3 regions of the Rhodococcus sp. IEGM 1354 genome follow, and region 1 is predicted to be linked to each of the others. Evidence: predicted binding sites of a transcription regulator. Region 1 holds the regulator's gene; each other region holds the start of a gene.
What was found. The regulator LexA, encoded in region 1, represses DNA repair genes until DNA is damaged. The targets are predictions, from matches to a motif close to CGAACANNTGTTCG.
Positions count from the first base shown of each region.

Region 2: QM588_RS16315 (HNH endonuclease signature motif containing protein) is a predicted target of LexA. The motif match lies at 974-987, and genes of this name have one in related genera.
Region 3: QM588_RS21185 (HNH endonuclease signature motif containing protein) is a predicted target of LexA. The motif match lies at 995-1,008, and genes of this name have one in related genera.

Region 1 covers NZ_JASHKT010000005.1:15,811-18,021, reverse strand. The annotation lists gene QM588_RS12180 (acyl-CoA dehydrogenase family protein) at 1-539, shown strand, start outside; gene lexA (transcriptional repressor LexA) at 619-1,296, opposite strand; gene QM588_RS12170 (hypothetical protein) at 1,696-2,085, shown strand; gene nrdR (transcriptional regulator NrdR) at 2,185-2,211, shown strand, end outside.
Region 2 covers NZ_JASHKT010000006.1:421,154-423,364, reverse strand. The annotation lists gene QM588_RS16320 (cryptochrome/photolyase family protein) at 1-436, shown strand, start outside; gene QM588_RS16315 (HNH endonuclease signature motif containing protein) at 1,002-2,211, shown strand, end outside.
Region 3 covers NZ_JASHKT010000011.1:53,033-55,243, forward strand. The annotation lists gene QM588_RS21180 (arsenic resistance protein) at 1-823, opposite strand, end outside; gene QM588_RS21185 (HNH endonuclease signature motif containing protein) at 1,039-2,211, shown strand, end outside.

The DNA of each region.
Region 1 (2,211 bases):
AGATCGGCATGAAGGCCCAGGACACCGCTGAGCTCAGCTTCACCGACGTTCGGGTTCCCGCCGCCAACCTGCTCGGCGAAGAAGGCATGGGCTTCATCTACCTGATGCAGAACTTGCCCCAGGAGCGGCTCTCGATTGCCGTCGTTGCCGCTGCAGCCATGGAATCGGCACTGGAGATGACCATTCAGTACTGCCGTGACCGCAAGGCATTCGGTAAGTCGATCGGAAAGTTCCAGAACACGCGATTCGTGTTGGCGGAACTCGCTACCGAAACCACCGCCACCCGCATCATGGTCGACAAATTCATCGAACTGCTCAACGACGGCAAGTTGACCGTGCAGGAAGCTGCCATGGCCAAGTGGTGGACCACCGAGAACCAGGTCAAGCTCATCGACCGATGCCTTCAGCTGCACGGTGGGTACGGCTACATGAAGGAGTACCCGATCGCCAAGGCGTACATGGATTCTCGGGTACAGACCATCTACGGCGGCACCACGGAGATCATGAAGGAGATCATCGGTCGCGGACTGAATCTCTGATTCTGCCGATCGTTCAGGACCGACGAGAAGGGCCGCAGCATCTGTGCTGCGGCCCTTCTTCGTTGTGTCCGAACAGAGTTCAGAGCTTGCGCATCACGGTGACGACCTTGCCGAGAATGGCAGCATTGTTGCCCGGGATCGGCTCGAACAGTGGGTTGTGCGGCATGAGCCACACCTCACCCTTGGAACGCTTGAACGTCTTGACCGTGGCCTCACCCTCGATCATCGCCGCGACGATGTCGCCGTTGTCGGCCACGGACTGTTGACGCACGACGACCCAGTCGCCGTCGCAGATCGCCGCGTCGATCATGGACTCGCCGACGACCTTGAGCAAGAACAACGATCCCTGACCGACCAACTCGCGGGGGAGTGGGAACACGTCCTCGACGGCTTCCTCGGCCAGAATCGGACCACCCGCGGCGATCCGCCCCAGAACGGGAACGAACGTGGGAGTCGGCAACCGGTCCTGATCCTCGGACGAGCCGTCGACCGCGGCGGCAGCTTGATCGGCCTGCACCTCGTCGAGTCCGCGAACGTCGACCGCGCGGGGGCGGTTGGCGTCGCGCCGCAGAAATCCCTTCCGCTCCAGGGTGCGCAACTGATGGGCGACGGACGACGTCGACGTCAGGCCCACGGCATCGCCGATCTCTCGAATGCTGGGTGGGTATCCGCGCTCGGTGACCGATGCCCGGATGACCTCCAACACCTTCCGCTGGCGCTCGGTGAGCCCCGCGCTGATGTCGGTGCCCACCTCCATGGCCTTCGGGGTAGGCTCGGCGGCCGGCTTTCCGGCCGCGGCCTTGCCGACCGTCGAGGATCCGGCTCGCGTGGAACCAGCTTTCGTGGAACCCGTCGTACTGGAACCGGTGATGGACCTCGTCGAGGTCTCGTCCTTCATGCTGTCGGCCTCCTGCTGATGCGGCTGGATTCGGTCTACGCGGTATCGATCCACGCGGACTGGAGTTGATGTTGTCGACTCGTGTGGCGTGTGGTTTCTGACACGAATCTAGCGTGTATCAGCTGTTGAATCAAACATCTGTTCGACTCGTGTCGCGTTTTCTACAGACTTTGTCGGAGGCGCGTGATAGAACTTCGAACAAGCGTCCATCGAACGCCTGATCGAACAATCGATCCAACGAGCGAAGACGAGGTTCCGATGACCATCACCACCGATCGTCCCACCACTGCCGGTTTGCGTTCGCGATCCGGTGTCGTCGAGCGTCGTCGGCGCTCGCGGCCCGTGCTGCAGAACCACGCGCGTCGGACGCAGAACGGCCCGTGCTTGCCTGTGGTGGACGAGTCCTGGACCGACGTCACCGATCGCGAGATGGCGGATCGAGACTTCGACGACACCTCGGCCCATTTCGCGAGCCAGACCGTGCGCCCACGCTCTCTCGTTCTGTGGATGTTGGCTGTGGTCGTCGTGGCCGGCGGTCTGATCGGCATCGCGAATCTGAGCGCGACCACACCCGACGCGGCCACTCAGCCCGCCGGCGCGGTCATGGTTCACGACGGAGCGCTCGTCGAGTACGCACCCAGCAGATGACCACCGGCACCATGGTGCCCAGCGTGGCTGAGTATCCTCGAAGACTGCCCCGACGCGCACGTTCGTCGTCGGAGTATCGGCTACGACGGAGGCTCCCTCATGCATTGCCCGTTCTGCAGGCACCCC
Region 2 (2,211 bases), on a different contig from region 1:
CGACCGCGGCTGGGTGCACCACATTCCGCGGTTGATGATCCTGGGAAACTTTGCGCTGCAACATGCCTGGGACCCACGAGCGTTGACCGAGTGGTTCGCCACGGCTTTCGTCGACGGATTCGCCTGGGTGATGCCGGTGAACGTCATCGGCATGAGTCAACACGCAGACGGCGGCGTGATTGCCACCAAGCCCTACGCCTCGGGCGGGGCGTACCTCAACCGCATGACCGACTACTGCAAGCCGTGCGAGTTCAACCCGAAGAAACGACTGGGCGACGACGCCTGCCCCTTCACCGCCGGCTACTGGGCATTCGTGCACAGGCATCGCGAGATGTTGGCACTGAACCACCGCACCGCGCGACAGGTGTCGTCCATGAACCGATTGAACGACCTCGAGCAGGTGTTGGAACAGGAGCGGCAACGCGAGGTGTACTGACGCGCCCTCGACTATCGCGAGTATCGACTCGGGAGGAGGCTCGGCGGCAGTGAGATCAGCCCTGCCTTGCGCGGCGTCGTGGGCACCGACTGCGCGACGCCCACCACGCCGGCTGAGACGCTGCCACGAGGACCGAGCATGTTCCACCTGTCGCAGCCGACAGTGCATTCAGTCCGCCGCGCACAGAGGATCCCCGAACAACTCAGTAGAGCAGCAGAATTGGCAGATCGCTCGAGCGCAGGTTCGGGCGTCGCCGTCGGCGATACCGAGCGGACTCTTGGGGGCATTGCGCTCTGCACCGAATCGTCGTCGCGAGATCACACCGCCGCGGTCTCACCCCGGCTCGGTACTCGGGCAACGTTCGGGGTCGATGGGTCCGGTCCACATGCACCGATGCTCGGGTGTACTTCTCGTCGAAGTATCGCGGTCTTGTGCGGTCGCCGGAGAGATCGAGCCTCTACCATGCGCCACCGACAGGTTCGGACTATCGAATCCTTATGCACTGCAATAGTTTTCGATTGCACCATCATTGTGTATCGAACGCACGTTCGATAAACTTCTTCCTATGACCACGGAGATCTGGCAACTGAGCGAAGCAGAACTGCTCGCCGACGCTGCCGCGGTCTCCCACGACATCCAATTGCTGGAAGCCCGGCGGATCGCATTGGTCGCCGAGATCGACACCCGCGTCTCGCGGGAGAAACTCGGCTTCCCCGGGCCCGCCGGTTGGCTCACCTCCACCACCCTCCTCACCCCCAGCAAAGCGAACAAGATCGTCGCCCTCGCCCGCGGACTGAAGAACTTCCCCGACATCGCCGACGCAGTGGACACCGGCGTCATGACCATCGACCACGCCGCCCTGATCCTCACCTTCGCCGAAACACCACCCAAACTCCTCCCTAGAGCCGGTCAAGACATCGCCCGCACCGCGATGATCACCGCCGCCACCGGGCCCGGGGCACGCACCGACAAGATCCGTGAAGCGATCACCAAACTCAAAGACACCTACGGCAGCGACAAGCCGCCCCCTGAGGACACCGACCGCAACGAACTGTTCGCATCGAAGATGCTCAACCAACGCCTCTGCCTCAAAGCCGACTTCGATGCCGTCACCGCAGAAAAGCTATTCACCGCACTCTCACCGTTGACCGAACCCCGGCCCGCAGCCGACGGCACCCCCGACGAACGCAGTCCCGCGCAACGCCGCGCCGAGGCATTCGGGCAGATCCTCGACCACTACCTTGCTACCAAGGATCGCCCCACCGAAGGCGGCGAAAGACCGCACATCAACCTGCACATCCGGTTGCAGGACCTCCACAGCCTGAGCGGTCAGAACACCGACGACATCACCGACGACATCACCGACGACGAAACCACCCGCACAGCAGCAGAATCCGACAACGCCGATCCATTCGACCCGGTGGACATCGACGCCGGCAACCCGATCCACTCCGACCCAATACACTCCGACCTGACCGAGTCGGACGCGGCGGATGAACTCCAGACCGGCAGTGCTGCCGGACCGAGCCAGGATCGCAGCGCGTATCAGGACCTGTTCGGCGATGGCACCACCGTCGGGTGGCTGCCCTGGATGGGACCACTCTCGCGCAACACCTCCCGCCAACTCGCCTGCGACTGTGTTCTCACCGCGATCGTCATGGACGAGAACGGCAACCCGTTGAACCTCGCCCGCACCGCCCGTACCGTCACCGCGAAACAGAAACGCGCCTTGACTGCCCGCGATCACGGTTGCGCGTTCCCGGGCTGTGGCAAAC
Region 3 (2,211 bases), on a different contig from region 1:
AGTTCCGGGTCGCACCGGAGAAGATCAAAGCCCGGGTCGCGGATACGTCCTGGTGGGTGACCCGAGCCGTCGCGAGTCCCACGACAGCCATGACGACCAGAAACGCGACGAAGATCGGCACTGCTGCGATCAGCTGAGATCCTTCGCTGCGGACCGCGTCGACCTGAGATGCGACCACAACTGCGAGGGTTGCCATCATGATCGTCACCATCGCCGCAGCCATGGCGTCCATGATGCGAGTGCCGAGGCGTCTGCGTCGTGCCAACCATTGAGTTGCCGCTGCCAACGTGAGTGGCAGCGCGATCAGCAGGAAGAACGCCTCGACGAACGGTGCGACGTCGATGATCTTCACCAGCTCGGGTCCTACGAACAACCACAGATACAGCGGCAAGAACGCGATCTGCAGCAGCATCAGCAACGGAGCAGCGGCGAGAAGTCGTTCCGAAGCAGCCCCGGCCAATCCGCTGAAAACGATGACGTAGTCGATGCATGGAGCCAACAGAACCAGAAGTATCCCGACGAGCACCGCTTCGTTACTCGCAACGAACCGGGTGAGACCGAACACGACGATCGGAACGAGTACGAAATTGAGCACCACGACGCTGAGCAAGAAACTCGTGTCGCGAAGCGATACACCGATGGCGGAGAACGGAACTGCGAGGAACGTCGCGTAGAGCAAGACGATCAGCACCGGATTGATGGCGATCTCGAATGCGGGAGCCGATGCCGGTGCCGCCAACCCGACAACAACTCCGGCGGCCAACGCCAGTAGATACAGCGGGATCTGGAACTTCTCCAGCCACGCCACTGCCGAACCGGTCACGTGGTACTCGTCGGTGAAGTGCAGAGGGTGGGCACGTACCGAGGATAGGCGTTGTCGGATATTCGGGGCATGTGGCTAGGCGTTCCCGATCAGGGTCACGTCGGTGCGACGACCTGGGGTTCGAAGGGCTCGGCGTTCTTGTCGGTGGGTCGAGATAGTCTTCTTTCAGTTCGAACGCATGTTCTTCGATTGCGGGTCACCGGGGGGTGAGAAGAATGGCTGCACCAGTGGTGTCGTTGGATGCGTTGACCGCTGCCGCGCGGGAAGAGAATCGGCATGCGGCTCGAAAGATCGCTGCCTGCTACGACTTCCACCTCACCTGTATCGCCCAGGATGCGAAGCATCGACACTACAGCCGGTACGGACGCACCGAGATGGCGGTGGCGTTGGGGTGCTCGGCGACGGTCGCCGAGACCTACATCTCTGTCGGGGTTGCCCTGCACACTCGACTGCCGCTGGTGAAGAAAGCATTCGAGGCCGGTGAGATCGACCTTCCGCGAGTGAGGGTGGCGTGCCGGATTCTCGACAACCTCTCGGACGACATCGTGCGGTCGGTCGAGGACGAGATCGTCGAAGCCGCGCGCCGACTCTCACCGGGGCCGTTGGAGAAGGAGATCTGGGACATTCTGCTGCGGGTCGCGCCGGAGGAAGCAGCGGCGTTGCGGGAATTCGCGAAGAAGTTCCGCAATGTTTCCTACGCCCCGGCCGGTGAATTGGCCCGGATCCGAGCAGAATTGACCGCCCCCGAAGCCGCCGCCGCATGGCAGCTCCTGGAGGAAATGGCCGACACGCTGTGCCCGAAAGACCCCCGCGGTAAGCAGGAACGACTGTGTGATGCGTTCATGGCGCGGATGCACGGAGAACCCCGGTTGGTATGCCTGTGTCAACGTGAAGACTGCCCGAAGAAAAATGCAGAGCTGCCGGATCGTCGGGTGCCGTTGACGATGATCACCGTCGACATCGCAACCCTCATCGGGCTGCTCGCGAATCCGGCCTATCTGGCCGGGCACGGTTCCATCGACCCCGACCTCGCTCGGGAACTAGCCCGCAACAGTCAGTGGCAGATTCTGCTCACCGAAGCAGTCACCCTCGCCGAGACACTGGGGCTGGCAGTGCAGAACCCGGAAACCGGGGAATGGGAACAACGCTCGACTGATACAACTGCCGAGCCGAACACGACAGAGCCCGAGCCGGCACAGTCGAACTCGGCAGAATCGAATACAGCGGAAACGAACGCAGCGGAATCGAATACGCCGGCAACGCAGACGGATACGGGCACGGGCACCGCAGCAAACACAACGGCACCGACGGCTGACATAACGGACAAGACAGCACCAGCGAACAAGGCAGCACCAACAACTCACAACGACAATGCAGAGTGGGTAGAC